DNA from 2 places in the Azotobacter salinestris genome. Region 1 is predicted to be linked to the other one. Evidence: predicted binding sites of a transcription regulator. Region 1 holds the regulator's gene; the other holds the start of a gene.
The links. The regulator FliA, encoded in region 1, starts transcription of late flagellar genes. The targets are predictions, from matches to a motif close to CTAAAGTTTNNNNNNNNNNNGCCGNTAA.
Positions count from the first base shown of each region.

Region 2: the regulator FliA is predicted to act here: its motif matches at 3,591-3,618, upstream of GCU53_RS14625 (methyl-accepting chemotaxis protein).

Region 1 is NZ_CP045302.1:48,910-64,184, forward strand. Features, by position in the region: gene GCU53_RS00500 (methyl-accepting chemotaxis protein) at 1-972, shown strand, start outside; gene GCU53_RS00505 (CheR family methyltransferase) at 969-1,832, shown strand; gene GCU53_RS00510 (protein-glutamate methylesterase/protein-glutamine glutaminase) at 1,935-2,996, shown strand; gene GCU53_RS00515 (methyl-accepting chemotaxis protein) at 3,524-5,251, shown strand; gene cheY (chemotaxis response regulator CheY) at 5,364-5,753, shown strand; gene cheZ (protein phosphatase CheZ) at 5,776-6,459, shown strand; gene flhB (flagellar biosynthesis protein FlhB) at 6,701-7,915, shown strand; gene flhA (flagellar biosynthesis protein FlhA) at 7,912-9,993, shown strand; gene flhF (flagellar biosynthesis GTPase FlhF) at 9,997-12,273, shown strand; gene GCU53_RS00545 (hypothetical protein) at 12,273-12,818, shown strand; gene GCU53_RS00550 (flagellar protein FlhE) at 12,815-13,237, shown strand; gene GCU53_RS00555 (RNA polymerase sigma factor FliA) at 13,390-14,085, shown strand; gene GCU53_RS00560 (HD domain-containing phosphohydrolase) at 14,196-15,275, shown strand, end outside.
Region 2 is NZ_CP045302.1:3,166,998-3,182,272, forward strand. Features, by position in the region: gene GCU53_RS14610 (class I SAM-dependent rRNA methyltransferase) at 1-154, opposite strand, end outside; gene GCU53_RS14615 (ABC transporter permease) at 203-964, opposite strand; gene GCU53_RS14620 (ABC transporter ATP-binding protein) at 961-1,887, opposite strand; gene GCU53_RS14625 (methyl-accepting chemotaxis protein) at 1,971-3,551, opposite strand; gene GCU53_RS14630 (type 1 glutamine amidotransferase domain-containing protein) at 3,739-4,302, opposite strand; gene mutM (bifunctional DNA-formamidopyrimidine glycosylase/DNA-(apurinic or apyrimidinic site) lyase) at 4,469-5,281, shown strand; gene GCU53_RS14640 (multidrug transporter) at 5,390-5,737, shown strand; gene GCU53_RS14645 (Na/Pi cotransporter family protein) at 5,846-7,675, shown strand; gene GCU53_RS14650 (DUF1615 domain-containing protein) at 7,691-8,800, opposite strand; gene GCU53_RS14655 (3'-5' exonuclease) at 9,103-10,986, shown strand; gene GCU53_RS14660 (hypothetical protein) at 11,061-12,155, opposite strand; gene GCU53_RS14665 ((Fe-S)-binding protein) at 12,344-13,699, opposite strand; gene ggt (gamma-glutamyltransferase) at 13,872-15,275, opposite strand, start outside.

The sequences.
Region 1 (15,275 bases):
CTCATGGTGCGCATAGGCGACTACGGCAATGGCGAAATGGGCCAGATGACGCGGATGCTGGAAACCATGCGCAAGAGCCTGGTGAGCATTTCGGCGGATGTGAGCGGCAGCGTCGACACCTTCACCAACTCCGCTCAGGTGATCGCCAGGGACAATCTGGACCTGCATGCGCGCACCGAGCAGCAGGCGGCCTCGCTGCAGCAGACCGCGGCCGGCATGGAGCAACTCACCGTCACCGTGGAGCAGAACTCCGCCAACGCCCGCCAAGCCAGCCGGCTGGCCGAGGAGGCGGCCGGGGCCGTGCGCGAGAGCGGCCAGGTGATGGGGCAGGTGGTGGATACCATGGGAACCATCACCACCACCTCGCACAAGATGACCGAAATCATCAACGTGATCGACTCGATCGCCTTCCAGACCAACATCCTGGCGCTGAACGCCTCGGTGGAGGCGGCGCGTGCCGGCGAGCAGGGCCGCGGCTTCGCGGTGGTGGCCGGCGAGGTGCGCAACCTGGCCAGCCGTTCGGCGGAGGCCTCCCGGGAAATCCGCACCCTCATCGACAACTCCTCGCAGCAGATCATGCAGGGCGAGCGCCTGGTGCGCCGGGCCGAGCAGACCATCGAAGGCGTGGTGGCGGCGGTCGCCCGGGTCAACGACATCATGGAGGAGATCGCCGCAGCCTCTGCCGAGCAGAACAGCGGTATCGCCCAGGCCAGTCAGGCCGTCGCGCAGATGGACGAGGTGACCCAGCACAACGCTCGCCTGGTGGAGTCGGTGGCGCAGCAGGCCACCCATCTGGAAACCCAGGCGATCCAGGTGCAGCGCGCGATTTCCGTATTCCGCGTGACCGGGGGCGGTACGTCCTCCGGGGAAGGGGTGCCCCGTCCGGAGCCGTCGACCGGGCGCGGGCATGAGAGCGAAGAGCGGCACGGCAAGCGACGGATAGCCGAGAGCCGGGAGAGAAGCAGATCTTGAGCAACCCCGAATTACCGTCCCTGAGCGATCCGCTGGGACGCGATCTGGTACTGACCGATGCGGACTTCGAACGCATCTGTCAGCTGATCTATCAGCGTGCCGGGATCGTCCTGGCCGCCAACAAGCGTGAAATGGTCTACGGCCGTCTGGCCAAGCGCCTGCGCCTGCACGGCATCAGCCACTTCTCGGAGTATCTGGAGCGTCTGGCCCGACAGCCCGCGGCACGGGAGTGGGAAGCCTTCACCAATGCGCTGACCACCAACCTGACGGCCTTCTTCCGCGAGCCGCACCATTTCCCGCTGCTCGCCGAGCATGTGGCCGGCCGCCGCGACCCGGTGCGCATCTGGTGCGCCGCGGCTTCCACCGGCGAGGAGCCGTACTCGATCGCGATGACCCTGATCGAGGCGCTCGGGCCGCAGCAGGCCAGCCAGGCGCGGATCGTCGCCAGCGACATCGACAGCGACGCGCTGGCCAAGGCGCGGACCGGCGTGTATCCGCTCAAGCAGGTCCTCGAGCTCGACGAGCAGCGCGTCAAGCGCTTCTTCCTCAAGGGCAGCGGCGGGCGGGAAGGACTGGCCCGGGTACGCCCGGAACTGATGAACATGATCGACTTCCGGCAGCTCAACCTGCACGCACCGCGCTGGGACCTGACCGGCCCGTTCGACGCGATCTTCTGCCGGAACATCATGATCTACTTCGACAAGCCGAGTCAGACGCGCATCCTCAAACGCTTCGTCTCCTACCTCAAGGAAGATGGCCTGCTGTTCACCGGCCATTCGGAAAACTTCACCTACCTCTGCGACGACTTCAAGCTGCGTGGGCACACCGTCTACACCCTCGCTCACAAGCCTAAAGTTTGACGTCAATCAACCGATATACCCAGAACAAGCAGGCCTGACGGCCGGGCCTGTCCTTTGCCGGGCAGCCGGCGCCGGGCAGGGCCGTTGAAAAGGAGATCCGTCATGGGCAGTCCCAAGATCCGAGTATTGTGCGTCGACGATTCGGCGCTGATACGCGACCTCTTGAGCGAAATCATCAACTCGCAACCGGACATGGAGGTGGTGGCCGTCGCCGCCGATCCCCTGGTCGCCCGCGACCTGATCAAGCTGCACAATCCGGATGTTCTGACCCTCGACGTCGAGATGCCGCGCATGGACGGCCTGGATTTCCTCGAGCGGCTGATGCGTCTGCGGCCCATGCCGGTGCTGATGGTGTCGTCGCTGACCCAGGCCGGCTCGGAGGTGACCCTGCGCGCCCTGGAGCTGGGCGCCCTGGACTTCATCGCCAAGCCGCAGATGGGCATTCGCCACGGCATGCTCGACTACAGCGAACTGATCGCCGAGAAGATCCGCGCCGCCGCCCGCTCGCGTCCGCGCCAGGCGCCTTCGGGCAGCGCTCCACGGCCGAAGGCGCTGCAGGCCCCGATCCTCTCCAGCGAAAAGCTGGTGATCATCGGCGCCTCCACTGGCGGCACCGAGGCGATCCGCGCCGTGCTCGAGCCGCTGCCGGCCAACAGTCCGGCCATCCTCATCGCCCAGCACATGCCGGGCGGCTTCACCCGCTCGTTCGCCGAGCGCCTGGACCGCCTGTGCAACATCGCCGTCAAGGAGGCCGAGGACGGCGAGCGCATCCTGCCCGGGCATGCCTACATCGCGCCGGGCACCGCCCACCTCAAGCTGGCGCGCAGCGGCGCCAACTACGTCGCGCGGCTGGACGATGGCGAGCCGGTCAACCGCCATCGCCCGTCGGTGGATGTGCTGTTCCGCTCCGCGGCGGAAAACGCCGGCCGCAACGCCATCGGCATGCTGCTCACCGGGATGGGCAAGGATGGCGCGCGCGGGTTGCTGGAGATGCGTCAGGCCGGCGCCTTCACCTTCGCCCAGGACGAGGCCAGCTGTGTCGTGTTCGGCATGCCGCGGGAGGGCATCGCCCTCGGCGGGGCATGCGAGGTGGTGTCGCTCGAGCACATGGCCGAGCGGATTCTCAAGCAGGTGGCCGCCTCCGGGCGGGCGCAGCGGGTCTGACCTGCGCCCGCCCGGACCTGTTCGAGGAGCGTTTCATGCGCAGGAGGCAGCTTGCCCGGTGCAGCGGGACCGGCATTTCGCCGGGATCTCGGCGGCCTCGCACGGGCAGAGCGAAGAGTCGCGCGGATGGATGAGGTGAGGCAGCAAAGCGCACCGCTGGTACGGAAGGCATCGATGGCCTCGTCGGCCGGCCGGCCGGGCGGGCGTGGCGTCCGGAGGGAGCGGTGCCGGAGCCGCTGCGGGAGAGGGAGCATGGCAAGCCGGTAGTGGCCACTGCCGAGGAGCAGTGGGAGGAATTTTGACCACGACGCCCGCTCAGGCGGGCGTGGATGGATTTTGCCGGAACAGGTTCCGGTCATGGCTCTTCAGGCCGGTGCGTACGCGTGTCGGCCAGGTCGCGGGAGACGATCCCGCCGCCGATGAGAGGTATCGCTTGAAAGCGAAATTTTAAGAAGGCATTCGCCCCCCACCCGGGGGAGTGAGCCCGATTCGAAGGCTGTACCGGCAGCCGCTAAGGAGATTTCTTGATGTTGGGTTTCTTGCGTAGTCTGAGCATAAGGGCGGTGGTGACCACCACCCTTGGCTGTTTTGCGTTGTTGCTGGCCGTCGTTGCGGGGCTGGGGTATGGAGGTACCAGGATAGGCGATCAGGCGCTCGAGGACCGAACGCGGACTGCGACCCGGATCGACCTGTTGCGTCAGGCCGACATGCTGCGCCTGAAAGCCTTCGCGCGTCTGGAGGCCTACGGCAAGATGAGTCTGGTCGGCCAGGTCGCTCTCGCGGAGCGCCAGAAGCAGCAGGCCGAACTTCATGAACTGATCACCCTGGCCGGCAAGACGCTGGCGGACTTCCAGGCCATGCCGCCGTTCTCCAGGGAGGATGGGCGCAAGCTGCTGGAAAAGGCCGCAGCGAGTCTGGCCGAATCGCTTGGCACCCTCGATCGCCAGTTGCAGGCCTGGTCGAAGCTCGACACCGAAACCTACGACCAGCTCGAAGACGACATGATGTTCAAGCGCGGTCCGCAGATCGCCAAGGACCTGGCGGACACCATGGCCTATCTCGAGGCCCATGGTGCGCGGCAGATGTCCGACTACTACTCGAGCCTCACCACCTTCGCCTTCATCGGCGGCATTTCCCTGACCATCGCTCTGCTGCTGATGCTGGCCCTGAGGGCGATGCTGATGGGCTTCGTGGTCCGCCCGGTGCACGAGGCGGTGGGCCATGTGCAGCGCCTGGCCCGGGCGGATCTCTCGCAGGCGATCTCCGTCACTTCGCGCAACGAGATCGGCCAGTTGCTGGGCGCGCTGCGCGAAATGCAGGAAAGCCTAGTGCGCATCGTCGGCAGCGTGCGTGCCGGCAGCGGCTCGATCCTGGTCGGCGCGCAGCAGATCGCCAGCGGCAACGCCGACCTGTCCTCGCGCACCGAGCAGCAGGCCGCCTCGCTGGAGGAAACCGCGGCGAGCATGGAGGAGCTGACTGCGACGGTGAAGCAGAACGCCGACAACGCCCGCCAGGCCAGCGCGCTGGCCAACGACGCCTCGGGCACCGCCGGGCAGGGCCGCGAAGTGGTCGGCCGGGTGGTGGAGACGATGCGCGAGATCAGCGACAGCTCGCAACAGATCGCCAAGATCGTCGGGGTGATCGACTCGATCGCCTTCCAGACCAACATCCTGGCGCTGAACGCCTCGGTGGAGGCGGCGCGGGCCGGCGAGCAGGGCCGCGGCTTCGCGGTGGTGGCCGGCGAGGTGCGCAACCTGGCCGGGCGTTCGGCGGAGGCGGCGCGGGAGATCAAGACACTGATCGAGGCCTCGTCGCGGCGGGTCGGCGACGGCTCGAAACTGGTCGAGCAGGCCGGCCAGACCATGGAGGAGGTGGTCAAGGCAGTGCACCGGGTGACCGACATCATCGACGAGATTTCGGCGGCCTCGCACGAGCAGAGCGAGGGGATCGCCCAGGTGAACACGGCGGTCGCGCAGATGGACGAGGTGACCCAGCAGAACGCGGCGCTGGTGCAGGAGGCGTCGGCGGCCTCGGCCTCGCTGGCCGAGCAGGCGCGACAGCTGGAGGAGGCGGTGGCGGTGTTCCACCTCGGCGCGGAGCGACCGCGTACGGCGCAGCAGGAAGCTCGGGGCGCGCGCACTGCCGTGTCCCGGACGGGGCAGGCCGGGCAGCGGAAGGAGCGCAGACCGGCTGCGGCGAAGGACAGCGCCAAGCCGGCCCTGGCCACTGCCGGGGAGCAGTGGGAAGAGTTTTGAGTGGGGCGACCGCCCGACAGGTCGATAACGAAGGGGCGCTCGCCGCGCCCCGTTTTGCATGCCGCGGCGGGCTGCGACAACTGCCCGCCCTTGATTGCGAGGGGGACCATAAATGGCCGACAAGAACATGAGCATCCTGGTGGTGGACGACTTTCCGACTATGCGCCGGATCGTCCGCAGCCTGCTCAAGGAACTGGGCTTCAACAACGTCGAAGAGGCCGAGGACGGTCAGGACGCACTGAACAGGCTGCGTGGAGGGGGCTTCGAGTTCGTGGTGTCGGACTGGAACATGCCCAACCTCGACGGCCTGGAGATGCTCAAGCAGATTCGCTCCGACGACGGGCTCAAGCACCTGCCGGTGCTGATGGTGACCGCCGAGGCGAAGAAGGAGAACATCATCGCCGCGGCGCAGGCCGGTGCCAACGGCTACGTGGTCAAGCCCTTCACCGCCGCGACCCTGGAGGAAAAGCTGAACAAGATCTTCGAAAAACTGGGCAAATGAACTCAGGGGAGGAGGCAGGTCCATGAGCGCCAACGAGCTGAACGGGGAGGGTTTCACCGCCAACCCCGAGGATTTGATCCAGCGTATCGGCCAGCTGACCCGGATGCTGCGCGACAGCATGCGCGAGCTGGGTCTGGACAAGGAGATCGAGAAGGCGGCCCAGGCGATTCCGGATGCGCGCGACCGTCTCGGCTACATCGCCGCGATGACCGAACAGGCTGCCGACCGGGCGCTTAACGCCGTCGACCGCGCCCAGCCGATCCAGGACGAGCTGGCCAAGGGCGCGAGGGAGCTGGACGAGCGCTGGCAGGCCTGGTTCGCCGATCCGATGGAGCTGGATCAGGCCAAGGCATTGGTCACCGATACCCGTGCCTATCTGGCCGAGGTGCCGCGGCAGACCCAGGCTACCCAGAGCCAGCTGCTGGAGATTCTGATGGCCCAGGATTTCCAGGACCTGACCGGCCAGGTGATCAAGAAGATGATGGAAGTGATCCAGGAGATCGAGCACCAACTGGTCCAGGTACTGATCGACAGCGTGCCCGACGGCGACGAACAGGCGGTTTTGAAGCGCCTGGCCGAGGCCGAGTGGGAGCCGGTCGACGATCACAAGAAACTGCTCAACGGGCCGCAGATCAAGCCCACCCCGGGCGAAGCGGTGGCCAGCCAGGATCAGGTCGACGATCTGCTCGCACAGCTCGGTTTCTGAGGTCCGTAGCGCCTGCCTCCGGCCGGCCTGCGCCTTGCGGCGCGGGCCGCCCTCTTTCGCGGCCCGAGTTTGGTCGGGTGGACAACGCCGCAGGCTTGTCCGCCATGGTGGATGGCTTCGGCCATCCACCCTACCGATGGGCATAGGGTCGGCGACGGCTTCATTGCCTGCGCCAATCGCGACATAAGCACGGAATTCGTCATGCTGTTCGGGTGATGGCCTTCCGGCATGCCCATGCAGAATGGCCGCCGTTCATCTGCACGAGTCGCCCGCGGCGCACTGGTGGGCCATGGCTGACGAGAGCAGCGATCAGGAAAAGACCGAAGCGGCAAGTCCGCGACGCCTGGAAAAAGCCCGGGAAGAAGGGCAGGTCGCCCGCTCGCGCGAGCTGACCACCTTCCTGCTGCTGCTGACCGGCGTCGCAGCCCTGTGGGGCATGGGCGGGCTGCTCCATGAGCGGCTTGCCCAGGTCATGGAGCAGGCCCTGCTGTTCGAACGCGCCCAGGCCTTCGACGCAGCCCGCATGCTGGCGCGCTTCTGGGAACTCGGCGAAGGCACGTTGTTCACGCTGCTGCCGCTGTTCCTGCTGATGGCGGTGATGGCCCTGGTCGCGCCGTCGCTGCTCGGCGGCCTGCTGGTCTCGGCCAAGGCGCTGCAGCCGCAACTGGCCCGGCTCAACCCGCTCAAGGGGCTCAAGCGGATCTTCTCGACCCAGGCGCTGGCCGAGCTCGGCAAGGCCGTCGCCAAGACCGTCCTGGTCGGCTGGATCACGGTGTTTTTCCTGAGGAGCTACATCGACCGGCTGATGACGCTGTCCGGCATGCCGATCCACGAGGCCCTGGCCGATGCCATGCGTCTGATCGCCCTGGCCTGCGGAATGGTCGTGCTGGGCCTGATCCTGGTGATCGTCCTGGACGTGCCCTACCAGCTGTGGAGCCATGCCAAAAAGCTGCGCATGAGCAAGGAGGAGCTGCGCCAGGAGCACAAGGAGTCGGAGGGCGACCCCCACGTCAAGGGACGCATCCGCTCGCAGCAGCAGGCCATGGCGCGCTCGCGGATGATGAGCAAGGTGCCGACGGCCGACGTGATCGTCACCAACCCCACCCATTACGCCGTCGCGCTCAGCTACCGGGACGGGGAGATGAGTGCGCCGCGGGTGGTCGCCAAGGGGGCCGATGCGGTGGCCGCGCGCATCCGGGAACTGGGCGGCGAGCATGGCGTGCCGCTGCTGGAGGCCGCGCCCCTGGCCCGGGCGCTCTACTACCACGTCGATCTCGACCGGGAAATCCCGGCCGAGCTGTACACCGCCGTGGCCGAGGTGCTGGCCTGGGCCTACCGCCTGCGGCGGGTGCGCGAGGAGGGCGGCGAGATGCCGGACACCCCGCGCGACCTGCCGGTGCCGGCGGGCATGGACGAGCGCACCCGGCGCGACAAGCAATCCGAGGAAACCCGATGAAAGCACTGACCAATCTACTGGGCCACGGCTCCTGGCAGGGGCGCTTGGACTTCAAGCTGCTGGCCGGGCCGGTGCTGATCATCCTCATCCTGTCGATGATGATCCTGCCGCTGCCGCCCTTCGTCCTCGACCTGCTGTTCACCTTCAACATCGCCCTGGCGATCATGGTCCTGCTGGTGAGCATGCTCACCGAGAAGCCGCTGGACTTCGCCGCCTTCCCGGCGATCCTGCTGTTCACCACCCTGCTGCGCCTGTCGCTGAACGTCGCTTCCACCCGCGTGGTGCTGATGGAGGGCCACCAGGGCACCGGCGCCGCCGGCAAGGTGATCGAGGCCTTCGGCGAGTTCCTGGTCGGCGGCAACTTCGGGGTCGGCCTGGCGGTGTTCCTGATCCTGGTGATCATCAACTTCATGGTCATCACCAAGGGCGCCGGGCGCATCGCCGAAGTAGGCGCGCGCTTCACCCTCGACTCCATGCCCGGCAAGCAGATGGCCATCGACGCCGACCTGAACGCCGGCCTGATCGGCGAGGCGGAGGCCCGCCAGCGGCGCCGCGAGGTGGCCCAGGAGGCCGAGTTCTACGGCTCGATGGACGGCGCCAGCAAGTTCGTGCGCGGCGACGCCATGGCCGGCATGGTGATCATGGCGGTGAACATCGTCGGCGGCCTGCTGATCGGCATGCTGCAGCACAACATGGCCTTTTCCGACGCCGCCCACACCTACGTCATGCTGACCATCGGCGACGGCCTGGTGGCACAGATTCCGGCGCTGGTCATCTCCATCGCCGCCGGCGTCACCGTTTCGCGGGTGAATACCGAGCAGGACGTCGGCCAGCAGATGCTCGGCCAGCTGTTCAACCGGCCGCAGGTGCTGATGCTGGCCGCCGCGGTGATCGGCCTGCTCGGCCTGGTGCCGGGGATGCCCAATCTGGTCTTCCTGCTGTTCACCGCGCTGCTCGCCGGCCTCGGCTGGTGGTTGCGCCGGCGCGAGCAGGAGAAGCTGGTCGAGCAGGTGGTCAACGAGGTGCCGCCGGCCAAGGTGGAGGCCCCGGAGGCCAGCTGGGACGACGTGCAACTGGTCGACACCCTGGGCCTGGAGGTCGGCCACCGGCTGATCCCGCTGGTCGACAACCGCCAGCAGGGCGAGCTGCTCGCGCGGATCAAGAGCGTGCGCAAGAAGTTCGCCCAGGACATTGGCTTCCTGCCCCCGGTGGTGCACATCCGCGACAACCTGGAACTCGGCCCGAACGCCTACGTGATCACCCTCAAGGGCGTGGAAATCGGCCGCGGCGAGATCCATCCCGGCAAGTGGCTGGCGATCGATCCCGGCCAGGTCAGCGGGCGCCTCGAAGGGGTCGCCACCACCGATCCGGCCTTCAACCTGCCGGCGACCTGGATCGACGCGAACCTGCGCGAGCACGGGCAGATCTATGGCTACACCGTGGTCGACGCCGGCACGGTCACCGCCACCCACCTCAACCACCTGCTGCACCGGCATGCCGCCGACCTGCTCGGGCGCAGCGAGGTGCAGCGTCTGCTCGACAAGCTCGGCGACGAGAACAAGGCCCTGGTCGAGGAGGTAGTGCCCAAGCTGGTCCCGCTCAACACCCTGCAGCGCATCCTGCAGAGCCTGCTGGAGGAGGAGGTCTCGATCCGCGATATGCGCAGCATCCTCGATGCCCTGGCCGAGCACGCTGGCGCACACGCCAACGATGTCCAGGAGCTGACCGCCATGGTGCGCGTGGCGCTGGGGCGCGCCATCACCCAGCAGTGGTTCGGCAGCCGGAGCGAATTGCACGTCATCGGTCTCGACCTGCAGCTGGAGCAGGTGCTCCTGCAGGCGGTGAACAACGGCGCCCTGGAGCCGGGTCTGGCCGACAACCTGATGCAGCAGGCCGAAACCGCCCTGGCCCGCCAGGAGGCCAACGGCGAACCGCCGGTGCTGGTGGTGCCGCACCGGCTGCGCGCGCTGCTTTCGCGCTTCCTGCGCCGGCGCCTGCGCCATCTGGTGGTGATGTCCCTGGTGGAGCTGCCCGAGGACCGCTCCCTGCGTGTGACCAGCCTGATCGGAGGGAAATGATTCATGAGCGTCAGACGTTTCGTCGCGCCCAACAGCCGCGAGGCCATGCGCCAGGTGCGCGAGGTCCTGGGCGAGGGTGCCCTGATCCTGTCCAACCGTCCCGTCGCCGAGGGCGTGGAGATCCTCGCCCTGGCCGAGGAGGAGCAGCAGGCGGTCCAGGCCGCCGCCAGTCCCGTTGCACCTGGGCGGCCAGCCGTCTCCGTCGACCACCGCCAGGCGGTCGGCGCCGCCCCGCCCGGGCCGGCGCCGGCCTCGCCCGCGCCGGCGGCCGCGGCCCTCGACTTCGCCGCTCTCGGCCAGCGCCTGCTCGGCGAGATGCAGGACATGCGCGCCTTGCTCGACCGGCAGATGCAGGCCCCGACCAGCGGCGGCGGCTGCCGGAGCCAGCTGCGCCAGCGCCTGCTCGGCGCCGGTTTCGGCCCCTGCCTGAGCGACGAGATCCTTGCCGGCCTGCCCGGCGAACTGGCCGCCGGTCCGGCTTCCGCACCAGCCCTGCAGGCCTGGCTGGAGCGCCAGCTGGAGGCGCGCCTGCCGGTGCTCGAGGACGAGGCCGGCCTGCTCGACGCCGGCGGGCTGATCGCCCTGGTCGGCCCCACCGGGGTGGGCAAGACCACCACCGTCGCCAAGCTCGCGGCGCGCTACGTGATGCGCCACGGCGCGAGCCAGGTGGCCCTGATTAGCACCGACAGCTTCCGGATCGGCGCCCACGAGCAACTGCGCATCTATGCCCGTCTGCTCGGCGTCGAGGTACACACGCTGGCCGCCGTCGCGCCGCTCGAGCCCCTGCTCGCCGGACTGGCCGGCAAGCGCCTGATCATCATCGACACCGTCGGCATGAGCCAGCGCGACCGGCGCCTGCTCACCCAGATCAACCAGCTCGGCGCTGCCGGCCGCCCGATGCGGCTGATGCTGCTGCTCAACGCCGCCTGCCACGGCGACACCCTGGAGGAGGTGGTCGGCACCTACCAGCGCGCCGCCCTGGCCGCCGGCACCCGTCTGCACGACTGCATCGTCAGCAAGTGCGACGAGGCCGCGCGGCTCGGCCCGGTGCTGGACATCCTCATGCGTCATGGTCTGCGGCTGAACTATCTGTCCAATGGCCAGCAGGTGCCGGAAGACCTGCAGGTGGCCGAGGCCGGGCCGCTGCTGCAGCAGGCGCTGGCGGTGAGCCAGCCGTCGCCGTTCGTGCCCGAGGGCGGAGCGGACGGCGCCGGGCGGCGTCTCGACAGCTGGGCCCGCGGCCTGTTCGGCCGTGGCCGCAGCCTGGCGGCCGCGCTCGAAGGGCTGCGCCGCGAACTGGACGGCTTCGCCCTGCTGGAGCGCGCCTGGCGTCTGGCCGCCCTGCCGGCCGGCGTGCAGGGGGAGCGGCTGGCCCGGCTGCTGGAGGAATGCGACGGCGAGCCCGACGAGGCCGGCGTGCGGCAGCTGCTCTGGGGCAGCGGCAAGCCGGTAGCGGGCGCCACCTGGAGCATGCCGCTGCTGACCCTGGACCCGGAGGGGGGCCTGCAGGTGCGTCCCTGGCTGGCCCATCGGCTGCCGACCGGCCACGAACAGCGTATGGACTGGGCCTTCGAGCGGCTCAAGGCGCGCCGCCACTTGCTGCCGGCAGCGCCGGAAGGCAGCTTCCTGCAGGTCCTGGCGCGGTTGCGCAGCCCCTGGGTCGGCACCGTCAGGCCCGGCAACCGGCTCGAGTTCCAGGGCGAGCGCCACAGCCTGGCGCAGTTGAGCGCCGTCGCCGAACCCCATGACAGCCTGCAGCTGCGCCATCGCGGCCGGCCGCTGTGGCTGGAGCTGCGCCATCTGCCGGTCGGTCTGCGCGCCGCCGGCGAGCGTGGCGGGGCGTCGGCGCCCTGGCCGGTAGAGGCCTGGTTCGGCACCTTGCGCGATGGCGACAGCGGCCAGTCGCTCGGCCAGCGCCACTGGCTGGCCTGGTCGCCGGAGCCGGGCCGCCGGACGCTCGCCGAGCAGGCCGACGGGGTGCGCCTGCTGCTGGCCTGCGACGATCTGCCGGCGCTGATCCTGCGTGCCTGGCAGGCGCTCGGCGAGGTTCAGGTCCCCCTGCAGACGGAGCTGCGGCTGTTTCTCGCCGCCGCGCTGGCCGCCTGCGCCAGCCGTCTGGATCAGTCCGCGGAGGACTGGGCGATGGACCTGCGCGCCCGGCTGTCCGGCCTGGGCAGCGGGCGGCGCCTGCGCGGCCCCGCCCAGCAGCTCGACGCCCTGCTGCATCTGCTGGCTGCCGGCGATGCCTTCCGCCAGCTCGGTGGCGAGCGCGTTCACTGATGGCCGCTCCGGAGGATCAGGACGGGTTCGGCCTGCTCGATCAGGCCGCGGGGCTGCGGCGCTGGGCGGAGCAGCATGGGGGAGGCGCCGGGGAAGCCCCCGTCGCCGCGCTGTCGTCAGGCACTCCCGAGGAGCCGCGCCCGACCCTGATGGTGGTCGGCCTGCCGCCCGGTGCGCAGCGCCAGCGTCTGGAGCGGGTGCGCCGGACCCTGCAACGCTGGAAGGCCAACGGCCATGCCTGGGTCGGCGATCCGTCCCGCTGGCAGCTGGTCGCCCTGGAAGAGAGCAGTCCGCACCTGCACACCCTGGCCTGCCAGCAGTCGCGCTGGGCCCTCTGGGTCGAGGGCGACCCGGACAGCTTCCGCCGCGCCTACCAGTGCCTGCGCCTCCTGCGCGAGGGTGGCGGACCGACCCGGTTGCTGGTCATGCATCCGGGGTTCGACTCGCACGCGGGCCTGCTTGACAACCTGCGCCAGGCCGCGAGGACTTTTCTCGAGATCGAGTTGCTGCTGCTGGTCGAGCGACCGAAAGGGCATGAGGGATGAGCGGGCGCAGCCGCGTCGGGGCGTTCATGCTGGGCGGACTTCTCGGCCTGCTGCTGGCCCTGCAGATTTCCGTGCCGAATGCGCAGGCCGCACCGGGCAGCTGGCAGACGCAGATTGCCAGCCTGCGCCTGGCCGTGCCTGATCGGGAAAGCGCATCCTCCCCCCTGCAGCCGCCGGCGCTAGCCCAGGGACAGCGCCTGGCCGAGGTGCGCTGGCGTTTCGCGCTGGCGCCTGGAGCCCCGGTCCGGGCCTGGCTCTGCCATCCGCAGCGCTGCATCGAGCTGTCCCGTAGCCGGGGACGCAGCGCCGCGCTGGCCGGGCTGGACGCCGGGCAGCCGCTGCAGTTCCGCTTTCGCCTGGCGCCGCGTGCCGAACCGCAGCCGGTCGAGGGAATCGAGCTGATCGTCGAATACCGTTGAGGGGATGCTGGCATTTTGCAAAGCCCGGAATAGCCCGTTTCCCCGGTGACTGTTCGGCGCTTTCAGGGCTGTGCCGCAAGGCGAGAATGCCGCCCGGAGAGCCTTCGTCCGGCCAGGACCGGCCGTTTTTCGTCATGCTCCAGGTCAGTGGAATGTATACGGCACAGGGCAAAATCAGACAGCGCGACCTGCTCGAGCAGTATCTGCCGCTGGTGCGCCGGCAGGCCTTGAACCTGCAGACCAGATTGCCGGCCAGTGTCGAGCTGGACGATCTGATCCAGGCCGGCACCATCGGCCTGCTCGATGCCCTGTCGCGGTACGACGCCGCCCAGGGCGCCAGTTTCGCCACCTTCGCCAGCCAGCGCGTGCGTGGCGCCATGCTCGACGAGCTGCGCAGCCGGGACTGGGTGCCGCGCAGCGTGCGGCGCAATGCCCGGGCCCTGGAAGATACCCTGCGCCACCTCGAGCAGCGCCTCGGCCGGCCCGCCGAGGAGCGCGAGATCGCCGCGGCCATGGGGCTGGATCTCGCCGAATACCGGCAGCTGCTGCTGGACAGCAACGGCAGCCAGTTGGTGGCCATCGACGAGCTGGGCGAGGACGAGGTGGATGCGATGAGCGTCGGACACTATGCCTCGCCCTTCGCCGAGCTGGCCGAGGGGCGCGACATGGAGCGTCTGGTCAAGGCCATCGAGGCGCTGCCCGAACGGGAGAAGCTGGTGCTCGCCCTGTACTACCAGGAAGACCTCAACCTCAAGGAAATCGGCGCCGTGCTGGGCGTCAGCGAATCCCGCGTCTGCCAGCTGCACAGCCAGGCGGTCGCCCGTCTGCGCAACGGACTGGCGGAGTAGCGCGCTGTACACGGCAATTCCCTGGCAATGGCTTGTCGACCTCCGTCTCCCTGCGGGTACAGGGGAGGCCTGAGGCCGCGCCATCCGCCAATGACTGAAGGAAACAGATTGTGGAACAGGCCTGCGATACCTACTCGCGCATCGACCATGCGGACAAGTGCCGCGACCTACTGGAGCAGCTCTGCGAACAGGGCGGCGCCCGGCTGATCGGCCTGTCGCCGGAAACGCCTTCCCTGGCGGCAGTGCTCATGGAGGTGGTGCCGGGTGAGCGGCTGGTCTTCGACCTGACCTCGATACCGGCCGTGGCGCCCTTGCTCGAAGGCGGCGGGCGCGCCAGCCGCCTCGCCGGGCGGGTCGCCAGCACCCTGCTGCGCAGCGCGCCGCTGGTCGGCTGGCGGCGCCTGCCGGTGCCGGGGCGCATCCAGCTGGCCTGCGCCTGGCCGGAGTGGCTGGAGATCCTCCACCGCCGCAGCACCTTCCGCGCCGAGCTGCCGATGCGCCTGACGGTGCGGGTCGAGGTGCTGCCGGCCGAGGGGATGCGGCCGCTCGTCGGCCGGCTGCTCGACCTGTCGCAGGGGGGCTGCCAGATCGAGCTGCCGGCCGGTTCCGCCAGCGAATTGCAGGCCGGGCAGGCTCTCGAGCGGATCGCCCTGTGCTTTCCCAATGGCCAGCAGATCGAGCTGCGCGGCGAGATCCGCCATCGCCAGCTCAATGCCGACTGGAAGGCGGCCCGCTTCGGCTGCGCCTTCGACAGGCCCGCTGCCGACCTGGAGCGCCGGCTGTGGTTCTACGTGCGCGAGATCGAGCGGGAGAGCGCCCGCGGCGCGCTCGGTGGCGACGCCGAACGGGCGCCCTCGCCGCTGTTCCAGGCTGCCCGAACAACGCAGACAACCGATCTGCTGCGTACCCATGGCCTCGACTACGCCACGCCCATGGCCCGCCGCCTGGCGCAGGTGTCGCTCTACCTGAACGGCCTGCTGGTGGATCTGCAGCAGGGCAACGACATCGAATCGGCCAAGTTGTCCTGGCACTGCGACTATCTGCTGGGACTGCTCGACGAGGACCGCCAGGACCTGCTGTTCGCCGTGCACTGCCTGGTGGACGACCCGCCGCTGGTCAAGCACTGCATCGCGGTGGCCGTGCGCCTGGCCGACCTGGCGCGCAGCCGGGGTCTGCCGAACGACCTGGTC
Region 2 (15,275 bases), 1.8 Mb from region 1:
TGCCGCCGGCCGCTTCGAGGATCGCCTGGTCGCCGGCCTGGAAGGCGGTCAGCGGGGTGGCGAGCACGTCCACCTCGTTGCTGTAGACCCACAGGTGGCCGGCGCGCAGGCGGCGCTCGGCGTTGGCTTTCAGTCGCAGGCTGGGCAGGGACATGGGGCACTCTCGCAAAAAGCGCGGAGTATAGCGAAAGCCGGGGACGGTTCAGGTCTTCAGCCGATAGCCCGTCTTGAAAATCCAGCGCACGCCGGCCAGGCAGAGGACCAGGAAGAGCGCGGTCATGCCCAGGCTGACCGGCAGGCTGACGTCGGCCACGCCGTAGAAGCTCCAGCGGAAGCCGCTGACCAGGTAGACCACCGGGTTGAACAGCGACACCGTCTGCCAGAACGGCGGCAGCATGTCGATGGAGTAGAAGCTGCCGCCGAGGAAGGTCAGCGGCGTGACGATCATCAGCGGGACGATCTGCAGCTTCTCGAAGCCGTCGGCCCAGATGCCGATGATGAAGCCGAGCAGGCTGAAGGTGACCGAGGTCAGCACCAGGAAGGCGACCATCCACAGCGGGTGCTCGATCTGGAAGGGCACGCAGAGCCGCGCCGTGGCCAGCATGATGGCGCCGAGCAGGATGGACTTGCTGGCGGCCGCGCCGACGTAGCCCAGCAGGATCTCGATGTAGGAGATGGGCGCGGAGTGGATCTCGTAGATGGTGCCGGTGAAGCGCGGCATGTAGATGCCGAACGAGGCGTTGGAGATGCTCTGGGTGAGCAGGGCCAGCATGATCATGCCGGGCACGATGAAGGCCCCGTAGCTGACGCCGTCGATGTTCATCATGTGCGAGCCGATGGCCGAGCCGAACACCACGAAGTACAGGGCGGTGGAGATGACCGGCGAGGCCACGCTCTGCATCAGCGTGCGCCGCATGCGGGCCATTTCGAACAGGTAGATCGCGCGTATGCCGTAGAGGTTCATGAGGGCGAGTGCACCAGGCTGACGAAGATTTCCTCCAGGGAGCTTTCCGAGGAGCTGAGGTCCTTGAATTCGATGCCGGCCTCGCCCAGCCGTTGCAGCAGGCGGGCGATGCCGCCGCCATTGGCCTGGTTGTCGTAGGTGTAGACCAGTTGGCCGCCGTCGGCCGACAGCTCCAGGCGGTAGGCCTGCAGCGACTCCGGGATCCGCTCGAGCGGCGCGCTCAGGGTCAGGGTCAGCTGGCGCTTGCCGAGCTTGGCCATCAGCGCGTCCTTCTCTTCCACCAGGATGATCTCGCCCTGGCGGATCACGCCGATGCGGTCGGCCATTTCCTGGGCCTCCTCGATGTAGTGGGTGGTCAGGACGATGGTGACGCCGCTCTCGCGCAGGCGCCGCACCATGTCCCACATGCCGCGGCGCAGCTCCACGTCGACCCCGGCGGTGGGCTCGTCGAGAAAGAGGATCTGCGGCTCGTGGGACAGCGCCTTGGCGATCATCACGCGGCGCTTCATGCCGCCCGACAGGGCCATGATGCGGCTGTCCTTCTTGTCCCACAGGGACAGCTCGCGCAGCAGCTTCTCGATGTAGGCGGGGTTGGCCGGCTTGCCGAACAGGCCGCGGCTGAAGGTGACGGTGCTCCACACGCTCTCGAAGGCGTCGGTGGACAGCTCCTGCGGCACCAGGCCGATCCTGGCGCGCGCCGCGCGGTAGTCGGCGACGATGTCGTGGCCGTCGGCCAGGACCCGGCCTTCGCTGGGATTGACGATGCCGCAGATGATGCTGATCAGCGTGGTCTTGCCCGCGCCGTTGGGACCCAGCAGGGCGAAGATCTCGCCCCGGCGGATTTCCAGGTCCACGTTGCGCAGCGCGGTGAGGCCCGACGCATAGGTCTTGGACAGGCCATGGATGGCGATGGCTGGCTGCACGCGAGTCTCCCTGTTCCCCTTGTGCAGCGATTCTACCCGGCCCGGTCCGCTCCTCGCACGCCTGCGCGAGGGGCCGGCTACGCTCAGGCCAGCGCCGGCGCGTCCTCGGCAGCGGTTTCCCGCGTCCTGAACACGGCCACCCGCTGCTGCATCAGGGCCGCCTGCTCCTCCAGGGCGGCAGCCGCCGCGCGGGACTGCTCCACCAGGGCGGCGTTCTGCTGGGTGGTGCCGTCCAGCTGGCCGATGGCGCCGTTGATCTGGCCGAAGCCGCTGCGCTGCTCGCGGGTGGCGGCGGAGATCTCCTCCATCAGGCTGGCCAGCTGGTGGATGGCGTCCACCGCGTCGCGGATGCTCCGCCCGCTGTACTCGGCCTGGCGGGCGCCTTCGCCGATCTTCTCGCCGATACCCTCGATCAGGCCGCGGATCTCCTGGGCCGAGGTGGCGCTGCGGCTGGCCAGGTTGCGCACTTCGGCGGCCACCACGGCGAAGCCGCGGCCCTGTTCGCCGGCGCGGGCTGCCTCCACCGAGGCGTTGAGGGCGAGGAGGTTGGTCTGGAAGGCGATCGCGTCGATGACCCCGATGATGTCGTTGATCTTCTGCGAGCTGTCGGCCAGCTCGCGCATCAGCAGGATGCTGCGCTCCACGTCCTGGCCGCCGCTCTGCGCGGTGCGCGCGGCGGTCGCGGCGAGCCGGTTGGCCTGCTCGGTGGCCTCGCTGGTCTGCCGGGCGGTGGCGCTGATCTGCTCCATGCTGGCGGCCGTCTGCTGCAGGGCGCTGGCCTGCTCCTCGGTGCGCGCGGCCAGCTCCTGGCTGCCGTGGAAGACTTCCCGGGCGCGGCTGTAGACGCTTTCGCTGCCGCTGTGCAGGGAGCCGACCAGGTCGGACAGCTTGCGGTTGGTTTCGTCCATGGCGTTGAGCAACTGGCCGGTCTCGTCGTGGGCGTGGCCGGCGAGGTCCTGGGTCAGGTCGCCCTCGGCCACCCGGCGGGTCGCCGCCAGCGCCCGCTGCAGGGGGCTGGTGATGCTGCGGGTGATGTACAGGGCCATCAGCACGGCGATCAGCAGGGCCAGGGCGGCGAAGCCGAGCAGGCCGACCTGGGCGTTGCGCAACTGCGCGGCGACCTGCTCCCTGGCCTGGGCCATGTGCTCGGCGGCCTTGCGGTCGATGGCCGCGCCGCTTTCGTCGAGGCGGTAGACCTCGTCCTTGTAGCGGCCCATGGCGCTGTTGGCGGCGGCCGTGTCGGCGAACTCGCCCGCCCGCAGGCGCCGGTGGATGGCGTCGAAGCCGTCGGCATAGCCGTCCAGTGCCGCGGCGGACGCCTCGTAGAGCCCGGCCAGCTCCGCATCGGGGGCCTGGGCCTTGCCGGCCTGCAGGGTATCCTGCAGCTTCTTCAGGGCCGCGTCCCAGCGCGCCTTGTAGGACTGCACCTTTTCCGCATCGCGCAGGTTGATGAAGATGTCCTTCTCGAAGCGGCGTTCCTCCAGGGCCAGCAGGCGCACCTGGGCGGCGTTCTGCGCCAGTTTGGCGTTGCGGTCGAGGGCGTCGGCCGATTCCCGCAGCTCGCTCATGCCGTACAGGGCGACCACGGTGGCCGAGATGAGGAGCAGGACGAGGGTACCGAAGGCGATGCCCAGGCGGGCACCGATGGGACGGCGGGATAGCATCGGGAGGGGCCTCCTGGCATGGGACTGAGAGTCCCCCTTAGATCGGCCGCTATCCCGCGTCCTTGAGAGGTTTTTCGGTAAAATTGCCGGATCTTTTGCCGGCCGATGGCGGCGGGCTGCCGATGGCGCCCACGAAAAGGGCCCCCGGGCGTCTGCCCGGGAGCCCTGGACCGGCACAGGAAGAAGGTCAGGCGGCCGAGACCTGCGCCGCCTTGCCGCCCAGGCTCTCGATCAGCGCCTGGCTGAAGGCCGGGATGTCGTCGGGCTTGCGGCTGGTGATCAGCTGGCCGTCGACCACCACCGGACGGTCCACCCAGGTGGCGCCGGCATTCTGCAGGTCGTCGCGCAGCGACGGCCAACTGGTCAGGGTCTTGCCCTTGACCAGATCGGCGGAGATCAGCAGCCAGCCGCCATGGCAGATCGCGGCGATGGGCTTGTTCTCGCGGGCCGCATCGCGCACCAGCTCCTGGGCCATCTCGTCCAGGCGAATGTTGTCCCCGTTGACCACGCCGCCCGGCAGCACCAGCGCGTCGCAGTCCTCGATGCGCAGGGTGTCGAAGGTGCGCTCGACCGGGAAATGGTCGGCGGGTTTGGTGTGGTTCCAGCCGGTGACCCGGCCCGACTTCGCCGAGACGATCAGGGTCCGGGCACCGGCCTTGTCGAGGGCCTCCCTGGGGCCGGTGAGTTCGACCTGCTCGAACCCGTCGGTCACCAGGAAAGCCACGCGTTTGCCTTTCAGGGATTGCGTCATCGGGGTACCTCCTGAGCGGTGAATGAAGCGCCCGCGGGCGCGGGGTTCACAAGGAATCCGACCATCCCGGCCGGCAAAGTTCTGCCTCCGGTCGGCGCGCGGGATTTTCGCGCCGCGGCCTTCCTGCTATGGTCGGTGCCCGCTTTTTTCAGCCTGTCGTGCCGCCATGCCCGAACTGCCCGAAGTCGAAACCACCCGCCGCGGAATCGCCCCGCACCTGGTCGGCCAGCGCGTCGAGCGGGTCGTCGTCCGTGAACGCCGGCTGCGCTGGCCGGTCCCCGAGGACCTCGACGTGCGCCTGTCCGGCCAGCGCATCGAGGCGGTGGAGCGGCGCGCCAAGTACCTCCTGATCCGCGCCGAGGCGGGTACCCTGATCGGCCATCTGGGCATGTCCGGCAGCCTGCGGCTGGTCGAGGCCGGCTTGCCGGCGGCCAGGCACGAGCACGTGGACATCCTGCTGGAGTCCGGGCTGGCGCTGCGCTACACCGACCCGCGGCGCTTCGGCGCGCTGCTCTGGAGCCTTGATCCCCTGGAGCACGAACTGCTGCGCCGGCTCGGCCCGGAGCCTTTGGGCGAGGACTTCGACGGCGAGCGCCTGTACCGGCTGTCGCGCGGCAAGAGCGTGGCGGTCAAGCCGTTCATCATGGACAACGGGGTGGTGGTCGGGGTGGGCAACATCTACGCCAGCGAGGCGCTGTTCGCCGCCGGCATCGATCCGCGGCGCGCCGCCGGCTCGGTCTCGCGGGCGCGCTACCAGCGGCTGGCGGAGGAGATCCGGCGCATCCTCGCCCAGGCCATCGAGTGCGGCGGCACCACCCTGCGCGACTTCGTCGGCGGCGACGGCAAGCCCGGCTACTTCCAGCAGACCCTGCTGGTCTACGGGCGCGGCGGCGAGTTCTGCAAGGTCTGCGGCGGCACCCTGCACGAGGTGCGCCTCGGCCAGCGCGCCAGCGTCTACTGCGGTCGCTGCCAGCGCTGACGGGGAACTCGGCCCCAATCCTCGCCGATTGATGGCCGTCACGCCGGCGCTGTCGGGGGCGCTGCTATAGTCGCAGCTCTGCCAAAAACACCGATGAAGGACCGCCGCATGCCTCCGCTTCGCCCGCTCGCCCTTGTCCTGGCGCTGACCACTGGCCTTTCGACCCTGCCGGCGCACGGGGCGCACGCCGAGGTCGAGCAATCCAATGTCAGCGGCGATCCCGTCTATTCCGTCGAGGCGCCGCCGGCCTACGCGATGATGGGCGACCTGCTGATCGCCCGGCCGTTTCTGATCGCCGGCACCCTCATCGGTACGGCGGCCTTCGTGGTCAGCCTGCCGTTCACCGCGCTGGGCGGCAACGTCAAGGAGGCCGGCCAGGCGCTGGTCGTCGATCCGGGGCGGGAGGCGTTCGTGCGCTGTCTCGGCTGCACCACCAGCGGCTACCGTCAGGACTGAGCGGGGCGTTCGGCGTTCCGATACTTCCCGGCATCCTGCCGGCAGCGTAGGCTTTGCCCCCCTTGCCCGCGGGGCGAGGCGCTGTCCGGCCACGGGAAGTCCTGATTCTTGAATCGTCGTCTCAACGTTCTCATCGCCTTTCTGGCCGGCCTCGGGCTGGCCTATTCCTTCTGGCTCAGTCCCGGCTGGCTGCAGCTGTGCGCGGGGCTCGCGCTCTTCCTGTTCGGCATGCAGTGCCTGGAGGAAGGGCTCAAGCAGCTCGCCGGCGGTCGGCTGGAGGCGCTGCTCAAGCGCAGCACCGCCACCCCCTTCAAGGGCTTCCTGTTCGGCCTGGCCGGCACCGTCCTGCTGCAGTCCAGCAGCCTGGTGTCCCTGCTGACCGTCGCCTTCATCGGCAGCGGGCTGATCGCCCTGGCCGGCGGCCTGGCCATCGTCTTCGGCACCAACCTGGGCACCACCAGCGGCATCTGGCTGCTGGCCCTGGCCGGGCATAACATCAGCCTCGCGCCGCTGGCCCTGCCATTGCTGGTGTTCGGCGTGCTGATCGGCTTCAACGGACCGAAGAGCCGGGCGGCCGGGCGCATCCTGCTGGGCATCGGCTTCCTGTTCCTCGGCATCGACCAGATCAAGGCGGGCTTCTCCGGCTTCGGCGAGACGCTGGACATGGGCGGCTGGAAGGTCGACGGCCTGCCCGGGGCACTGCTGTTCGTGCTGCTCGGCCTGGCGGTCACCGTGGTCCTGCAGTCCAGCCACGCCTCCCTGATGCTGACCCTCGCGGCCCTGGCCGGCGGTCAGCTCGAGCTGGAGCAGGGGCTGGCTGTCGCCATCGGCTCCAACGTCGGTACTACGGTCAGCACCGCGGTGGCCGCCATCCTCGGCGGCGACCGCGGCGGGCAGCGCCTGGCGCTGGCCCATGTGCTGTTCAACGGCGTCACCGCGCTGGTGGCGCTGGTCCTGCTGACGCCCCTGGCCGCTCTGGTGCAGTGGCTGGCGACGCCGCTGGGGCTGGCGGACAACCGGCTGATCCAGCTGGCGCTGTTCCATACCCTGTTCAACGCCCTTGGCGTGCTGCTGTTCTGGCCCTGGCAGGCGCAGCTGGTGCGCCTGCTGGAGCGCTGGCTGCCGGAGCGCCGCGAGCCTCAGGTGCTGATCACCGAGCTGGCGCCGGCCGCGGTCGAGGCGCCGCGCACCCGCGCCCGCTATCTCGGCGACAGCCTGCTGGGGTCGGCCGACGCCGCCGCCAGCGCGGTGCTGCGCGAGCTGCAGCACCTCGGCCGGCTGAGCCTGGAAGTGATCTGCCACGCGCTCTACCTGCCAGTGGAGCAACTGGCCAGCGACCGGCCGGACGAGGCGCTGCTGCGTGCGCGGCCGGACGGCCACCATCTGGATGCCGAGGCGCTCTACCAGCGGCACGTCAAGGGCGTCTACGGCGACCTGCTGAGCTTCATGGGCCGGGTGGAGGTGCCGCGGGACGAGGCCCGCCAGCAGTTCTGGGTCGCCTGCCAACTGGGCGCACTGCAGCTGGTGGATGCGGTGAAGGACGCCAAACACCTGCAGAAGAACCTCGGCCACTACCTGCGCGGCGAGGACTCGCCGGTCCGCGAGGCCTACGTCGACCTGCGCCGGCATCTGCTGGCGATGCTGCGCGAGGTGCGCGAGCTGGGCCGCCTGGAGGTGCCGGACGAGGCCTGGCACGAACGCCTGCGCCTGCTCGACGAGCGTGCGGCGGACTTCGACGCGCAGTTCCGCGCCCGGCTGTTCGCCGCCACCCGCAACCGGGAGCTGGACGGCCTGCAGACCGGCTCGCTGATGAACGACCTGGGCTACGTCAGCCGCATCGTCCAGAGCCTGCGCAACGTGCTGCAGCTCGGCGACGGCCAGTCCCGCGCGCTGCGCCGGCTGGCGGTCGAGGACGAGCCCTTGATCCAGTTGCGCTGAGCGGCGGCGAGGCCGCTATTTTCTGCCTCCGCCCGCGGCGCGCGCCATGCAGCGGCGGTGGCGTTCGTCGACCCGTTTGGCAAACCAGGCGGTGGTGAGGTTGCGGGTGATCTTCGGGCTCTGCAGCTTGATGCCCGGCAGCACCGCACGCGGCAGCGCCTTGCCCTCCAGGCGCTCGGCCAGCGCGAACACGCGCTTGTAGAGCCTGGTGTCCTCGAAATCGAGTCGGTCGCCCTGTTCCAGGGCGCGGCGGATGGCCGCATCGCCCATGCCCAGCTTCTTGTCCAGCGAGCGCACGGTCAGCTCCGTCGCGCCCGGCGTGAAGGAGCCGTGGCGGATGAGGTCGCCGTCGAGCTCCAGGGGAATGCCCGAGGCCAGGCTGACGGCGTTCTGGAAAGCGGCGTTGCGGCTGGCGTACCAGCCGGCGTTGAAATCGGCGAAGCGGTACAGCGAGCGGGTGTAGCTGGCGGGATAGCCCAGCAGGTGGGCGATGCCGAAGTACATGCCGCCGCGGCGGCTGAATACCTCGTGGCGGATCGAGCCGGCGACCGGATAGGGATAGTCCCGCGCCCGGCTTTCGGCGAAGGCGATGCTGACCTGCATCGGTCCGCCGGTCTGCACCGGATTGAGACGGCCGAACAGCTGACGTCCGAGCGGGACCATGCCGATGAAATCCTCGAAGATCGCGCTCAGCTCCTTCTCGGTGCGCACGGCGCCCAGGCGTTCGCTGTAGCTCTTGCCGCCGGACGATTCGAGCCCCAGGGCGGCCCGCACCAGAAACTCCGGAATGCGCAACTGGGCGGCGCGGCGGTCGATCTCCTTGCGGGCGATCCGGGCCAGGCCGGGCACCGGCGGGTCGACCTGGAAGGTCGACTCCTGCTCGGTCACGGCCAGTACGGCGCACAGGTTCTCGGTGGTGGGGGGGATGTCCTGGGCCGCGAACGCCGCGTAGATATCGGTCGCCCAGCCTTGCCGGTCGGCAATCCTGGCCGGCATCAGCCGCACGATCTGCGCGCGCACCTCGCTCGGGCGCGGCTCCTCGGGGCGCTGCGTGCCGCAGCCGGCCAGCGTCAGCAGCAGGGCGAGGCCCAGCGCGCCGCCGCTTCGGCGCGGCGATCCGCTCATGGCCGGCGGGCTTGCGCTGCGAATGAGAGGTTTCAAAGACATGGTGTTCCGAGTCGTCGTGACGGTTCTGGTTGGGCAATGCAACGGCGGTGGCAGTTGCGGCGGGCGCACGAAAAAGCGCCGGGGCACGCGATTGCCCGACGCCTGCCGCCGCCCGGCGATGGCCAGTCACGGAGGATGGCAGTCGAGGCTATGATGGCTCACTGCTATCATTAGCGGCCGCTCAAGGCCGGGCTGCAGGCCCGCTCCCATCCACGATCTGCCCCGTGCCCCGCGGGCACGCCACGGAAAAGGCAACGCAAATGGCCCAATTCTTCCCCGCCCGCTCCGCCTGCCGCTTCGACACCCCGGGCGAGCGGCGGCTCGCCGAGCGTCTGGAGAAAAAGCTCGAGGACGACTACCTGTGCTGGTTCAACATCCCGGTCGGGCCCAAGGCGCTGCAGCCGGATTTCGTCGTCCTGCATCCGCGGCGCGGGGTATTGGTGCTGGAGGTCAAGGACTGGAAGCTGGAGACCATCCGGAGCATGGATCGCGGCAAGGCGCAGATCCTCGACGGCGGCAAGCTCAAGTCGGTGACCAACCCGATGGCGCAGGTGCGCGTCTACGCCCTGGAAGTGGCGGTGACCCTGCAGAAGGACCCGGCCTTGAAGCAGGCGGCAGGCTCGCCCCATGCGGGCAAGCTGATCATGCCCTACGGCTGGGGCGTGGTGCTGGCCGGGATCACCCGCAGGCAGTTCGAGGCGACCGGTCTGGCCGAGGTGCTGGATCCGCAGCGGGTGATCTTTCAGGACGAGATGACCGAATCGGTCGACCCCGAGGCATTCCAGCAGCAGCTGTGGGACATGTTCCACCAGGTCTTCCCCTGCCGGCTGTCGCTGCCGCAGATCGACCGGGTGCGCTACCACCTCTACCCGGAGGTGCGGGTCAACGCGCAGCCGGGGCAGTTCGGGTTGTTCGCCGAGGAGGACGCGCCGCTGCCGTCGCTGATCAAGGTGATGGACCTGCAGCAGGAACAGCTGGCGCGCTCGCTGGGCGAAGGGCACCGGGTGATCCACGGCCCTGCCGGCAGCGGCAAGACCATGATCCTCGGCTATCGCTGCGCGCACCTGGCCCAGGTGACGAGCAAGCCGGTCCTGGTGCTCTGCTTCAACCGGTCGCTGGCCGGACGCCTGCAGCAGGTGATGGACGAGCGTGGCCTGCGCGGGAAGGTCAGGGTGCGTAGCTTTCACGCCTGGTGCCGCGAACTGCTGGTGGAGCACAAGCTGAAGCTGCCGGCCCAACAGGGCAAGGATGCGTTTGCGGCGAAGCTGGTGGAGTACGCCGTCGACGGCGTGGAACAGGGACGGATTCCGGATGGCCGGTACGCGGCGGTGCTGATCGACGAGGGCCACGACTTTGAACCCGAGTGGTTTCGGCTGGCGGTGCGGATGGTCGACCCGGACACCAATTCGCTGCTGGTGCTCTACGACGACGCGCAATCCATCTATCGCGGCAAGGGCGGCCGGCGCGGCCTGGATTTCAGCTTCGCCAGCGTGGGCATCCAGGCTCCGGGCCGCACCACCGTCCTCAAGCTCAACTACCGCAATACCCTGGAAGTGCTGTCCGTGGCGCGGGCCTTCGCCAGCGACCTGCTGACCGGGCGCGAGGCCGCCGAGGACGGCGTGCCCGTCGTGGCGCCGGAGAGCGCCGGGCGGCGCGGTCCCTTGCCGGAGTTGATCCAGTGCGAATCGGACTGGCACGAGTGGAACTGCGTTGTCGAGCGCCTGCGCGACGAACAGGGCAAGGGCAGGGCGCTGAGCGACATGGCGGTGATCTACCGCAGCAACGCCCAGGCCCGACAGGCCGAGCGGGTGCTGGGCATGGCCGGCCTGCGCTATGCCTCGGGCGCCTCGTCCCATGGCCGCGGCGCGCTGTATGGCGACGAGGACGCGGTCAAGATCGTCAGCATGCACTCGAGCAAGGGGCTGGAGTTCGGGCTGGTGCTGATCCCCGGTCTGGGCGAGATGCCCGCCAAAGGGGAGGCCGAGGCCGACGAGGCGCGCCTGCTCTACGTGGCCATGACCCGCGCCACCGGCCGCCTGATCATGACCTGCCGCGGCGATTCGGCGTTCGGTCGGCGGGTTCGGGAGGCGATCGGGAGTGTGCGGCAGCGGCTGGAGGCAGTGGAGACCTGTGGGGCTGATTGAGCCTGGGCGGGTATTGCGTTGACCCGAAGCCCCGTGAAATGTGGCTGCCGGCCGCACCGGCTCATGCATGCGCGCTACCACGGCGGGTAGGCGACTGCGCCGCCCGCATGCCCGTGCCCGAGGGATTGTCCACCTGGCAGGGAAACCTCTTGCGGCGCCGGCTCGAGCCGGGGAGGCGGCGCAGCGGTGTGGGCGAGGCTTCCCTCGATCCGTCCGGCCAGGTGATGGACCCCCGCCAGCACTCCCGTGTCGGGATTGCGCATCAGCTCGAGCCATTCTTCGTCGAAGGCTTCGTTCAGGCTTCTGCGCAGCTGCGCCTCCATTTTCGGCCGCTCGCTCTCGTGGGTCATGCTGTTGAAGCCTGCCGCGCCCAGGGAGATCGCCATGCCTGCCGCCCGGCCGACCGCTGCCGAGAGGGCGCTGGCGACACCGCTGGTGGCGAGTTCGGCCGTCAGCCTTTCGCTGGTCCGTCTGGCGACCGAGGATATGCCGGCGCTCGAGGTCCGGGCTCTCGCGGCGGTGTCGGCCGAGGCCTGGTGAATGCGAGCGATCAACGCCGCATAGGCCGGCAGCCGGTCGATGGGCCCGGCATGAAGGATCTGATGGAGCGAAGCGCTATGGCTGCCTGGTGGCGCCAGCGCGACGGCGGGGATGTCCTTGAGCCGGCGGTCGAACTGATCCTGGGGGACGCCGTAGCGCTCGGGGATCTTCCGGAGCAGCTCGCCGAGCAGCCAGATGTAGAACTTTGTCGCCTTCTCCATGACCCGGTCGGGATCGATTTCTTTGGCGACCGGTTTCAGCACGCGATCCTGGTATTGCCCCTGCAGGTAGAGGGCCAGGCGATCGACGACCTCTTCCTTTCCCTCGGCGTTCAGCCTGTACCAGGTCACCCTCATGGACAGCGATTGCCGGGTCCAGTAGCTGGAAAACCAGGGGATGAATTCCGCATCGGTGCGCCGGTAGACGAGGTCCATCCACTCGGCCATGAGTTCTTGCGCGTAATTCGAGGTCTGCCTTGTCGCGTCCTGCGACGCGGCGACGATGTCGCTGTCGACCTGCCGCCAGGTGCTTTCCGGGATCACCGGCGGCCGCCCGGAGGTGCGGTCCGATGTGGAGCATCCGGCTAGCACCGCGAGCCAGACGACAATCAGGACGCGAAGGTTCGACATCGCTGGCTCCCTTGGACAGATGCGCCATCGGAAATGTTTCGATCCGCTTCATGCGGCCCGATCACTGTGCGCAATGGCGGTTCTTTTCCTCGCCGTTTCGCCACCCCCTGTCCAATAGGGCTTCCTGCCGGCCCGCACGGGGGCAAGGCTACGCCGTTGTCCGCCCGGCGCAAGCCTTGCCGATGGCTTCAGCCGGCCTTTTCCTCCAGCGCATCCCGCAGCAGCTCGGCCAGGTGCCGTGGCCGCTGGTCGCCGTGGGCGCGCATCTGGTGGCGGCAGGAGAAACCGTTGGCCACTACCCGCGCCGCGGGTTTTTCCCTGAGAGCCGGCATCAGCGCCTGTTCGGCCATCTTCGACGACAGTTCGGCATGTTCGGCTTCGATGCCGAAGGTGCCAGCCATGCCGCAGCAGCCGGATTCGATCAGGCTGAACTCGTGGTCGGGGATCAGCTTGAGCACCCGGCGCATGGACTTCATGGCGCCCACCGCCTTCTGGTGGCAATGGCCGTGGACCAGGGTCTCGCTGCCGGCCAGAGCCTTGAGCGGCAGGTCGAGGCGCTTGGCGGTGGCTTCGCGGGAGAGGAACTCCTCGAACAGCAGGGTGTGCTTGGCCACCTGCTCCACGGCTTCGCCGAGGCCGAGCGCCTGGGCGTCGTCGCGCAGGCCGAGCACGCAGGAGGCTTCCAGGCCGACGACGGTGCGTCCGGCCTGCACGTGGGGCAGCAGCGCCTGGACCAGACGGCGGGCCTCGCTGCGCGCCTGATCGACCATGCCCTGGGCCAGGTAGGTGCGGCCGCAGCACAGGGCGCGCGTCGGCTCGTCGTCGCTGCCTTCCGGCGCGGCGATCAGCACCCGGTAGCCGCCGGCCTCGAGCACGGCGAGCGCCGCCTCGGCGATGCCCGGCTCGAAGTGGCGGGTGAAGGTGTCGACCAGCAGCACCACCTCGGGCAGGCCTTCGGCGGGCGTGGCATCGGTTGGCGCGGCGGCGAAGGGTTTGGCAGCCGGCTCCGGCAGGGCGCGGCCGGCGGCCAGGCCGAACAGGCGCTCGGACAGCCGCGCCAGCAGCGGGCTGGCGTTGCGCAGGCGCACCAGGGGCTTCAGCCAGGGCGCGCGGTGCAGCCAGCGCGGGGTGTGGCCGAACAGCCGGCTACGCCAGCCGAGGCCCTCGCGGGCGACGCGCTGGGCGAGGTATTCGGCCTTGATCAGCGGCATGTCGACGTTGGCCTCGCACTCGCGCTTGCAGCCCTTGCAGGCCACGCAGAGGTCCATGGCTTCGGCCAGGGTAGGATCGGCCAGCGCCTGCTCGGCCAGCTCGCTGTTCAGCGCCGCCTTGAGCAGGCGCACCCGGCCGCCGGTGGAGAGGTGTTCGTTGCCGCTGACGCGGAAGCTCGGGCACATCACCTGCTTGCCCTCGGCCTCGCACTGGCGGCTGTTGATGCACACCGCCACCGCCTTGGCGAAGTCGCCGCCGTGCCTGGGAATGTCGGCATAGGCGTCGCCCATGCCGGCGTCCTTGTAGGCGGACCAGTCGAGGAAGGTTTTCATCGGGCATGCTCCTCGCGGCGAATGGCGGGGAACGGGGGGCGAAGGAACGAGCGGGAGCGACGAATGATCATGGTTCGGGCGGCTACGGGCTGGATACGGATGGTTGCCATGCTAAGCAAGTGCCGGTACGGATGCCAGTACGGGCGTGCCGCAGCGGCCGGGCGGAGGCGATTCAGGGGCGGGCGGGCAGGTAGTGCGGACGCCCCAGGCCGCGCGGATCGCTGGCCGCCTCGACCGCGCCGCTGCGCTTGTCCCAGTGCAGCACCTGCTGGTTGCCGTAGGGCTCGCGCGCCTTCAGCTGATGACCGCGGCGCTGCAATTCATGGATTTGCGTGGCGTCGAAGGCGTCCGGTTCGTGCTCGATGACATCCGGCAGGTACTGGTGGTGGTAGCGCGGCAGCGCCGGCCAGCGCCGGATCGGCTGGCCGTCGAGGTGTTCCAGCACGGCCAGCAGCACCATGCCGGGGATGCGGCTGCCGCCGGGGGTGCCGAAGGCGGCCAGGTCGTCGGCGCTTTCGATGAAGGTGGGGCTCATGCTGGACAGCGGACGCTTGCCGGCGGCGACGGCGTTGGCCGGGCTGGCGGCGAGCCGGTAGGCATTGCTGCCCTGCAGGTCGGCGGCGAAGTCGTCCATCTCGTCGTTGAGCAGCACCCCGGTGCCCGGCACGGTGAAGGCGGCGCCGAACGGCAGGTTGATCGACAGGGTGGCGGCCACCGCGTTGCCTTCGGCGTCCAGCACGGCGAAGTGGGTGGTGTGCTCGCCCTCGCGCCAGGCCGGCGCCGACGCCAGGCTGGCGCTGGGGGTGGCCCGCTGCGGGTCGATGCCGGCGGCCAGTTCGCGCAGGTAGGCGGGGGCGAGCAGGCGCTCGACGGGGTTGGCGACGAAGTCCGGATCGCCGAGCAGGCCGCGGTCGCGGAAGGCACGGCGCAACGCCTCCACCACGTAATGGCTGCGCTGCACGCGGTCGGCCGTCCGCCAGGGCAACTGCTCGAGCATGCCGAGGCTCTGCGCCAGGGCGATGCCGCCGGCCGAGGGCGGCGGCGCGCCGATCAGCTCGCGCCCTTCGTGCAGGGAAAAGCGCAGCGGCTCGCGTGCGGCCACCCGGTAGCGGGCCAGATCCTCGGCGCTCCAGATGCCGCCGGCGGCCCGCACCCCGGCGACCAGCCGCTCGGCGGTGGCGCCGGCATAGAAGCCGTCATGGCCGTGTTCGGCGAGCCGTTCGAGGGTTGCGGCCAGCTCCGGTTGGCGCACCAGGCGGCCTTCGGCGGGAAGCTCGCCGTCGGCGAGGAACAGCCGGGCGCTCTCCGGGTCGTCGCGCAGGGCGCTCAGGCGGAAGCCGGCACGCTGCCGGTAGATGCGGTCGACGGGAAAGCCGTCGCGGGCCTGGCGGATCGCCGGTGCCAGGCTGTCCTTCAGCGGCAGGCGGCCGTGGCGGGCGGCCAGTTCGACCAGCGCCGCCGGCAGGCCGGGAATCGCCGCGGCCAGGGCGCCGTCGCGGGACAGGTGGGGCTGGGCGCGGCCGTCGCGCACGTAGAGTTCGGCATGGGCGGCGAGGGGCGCGCGTTCGCGGGCATC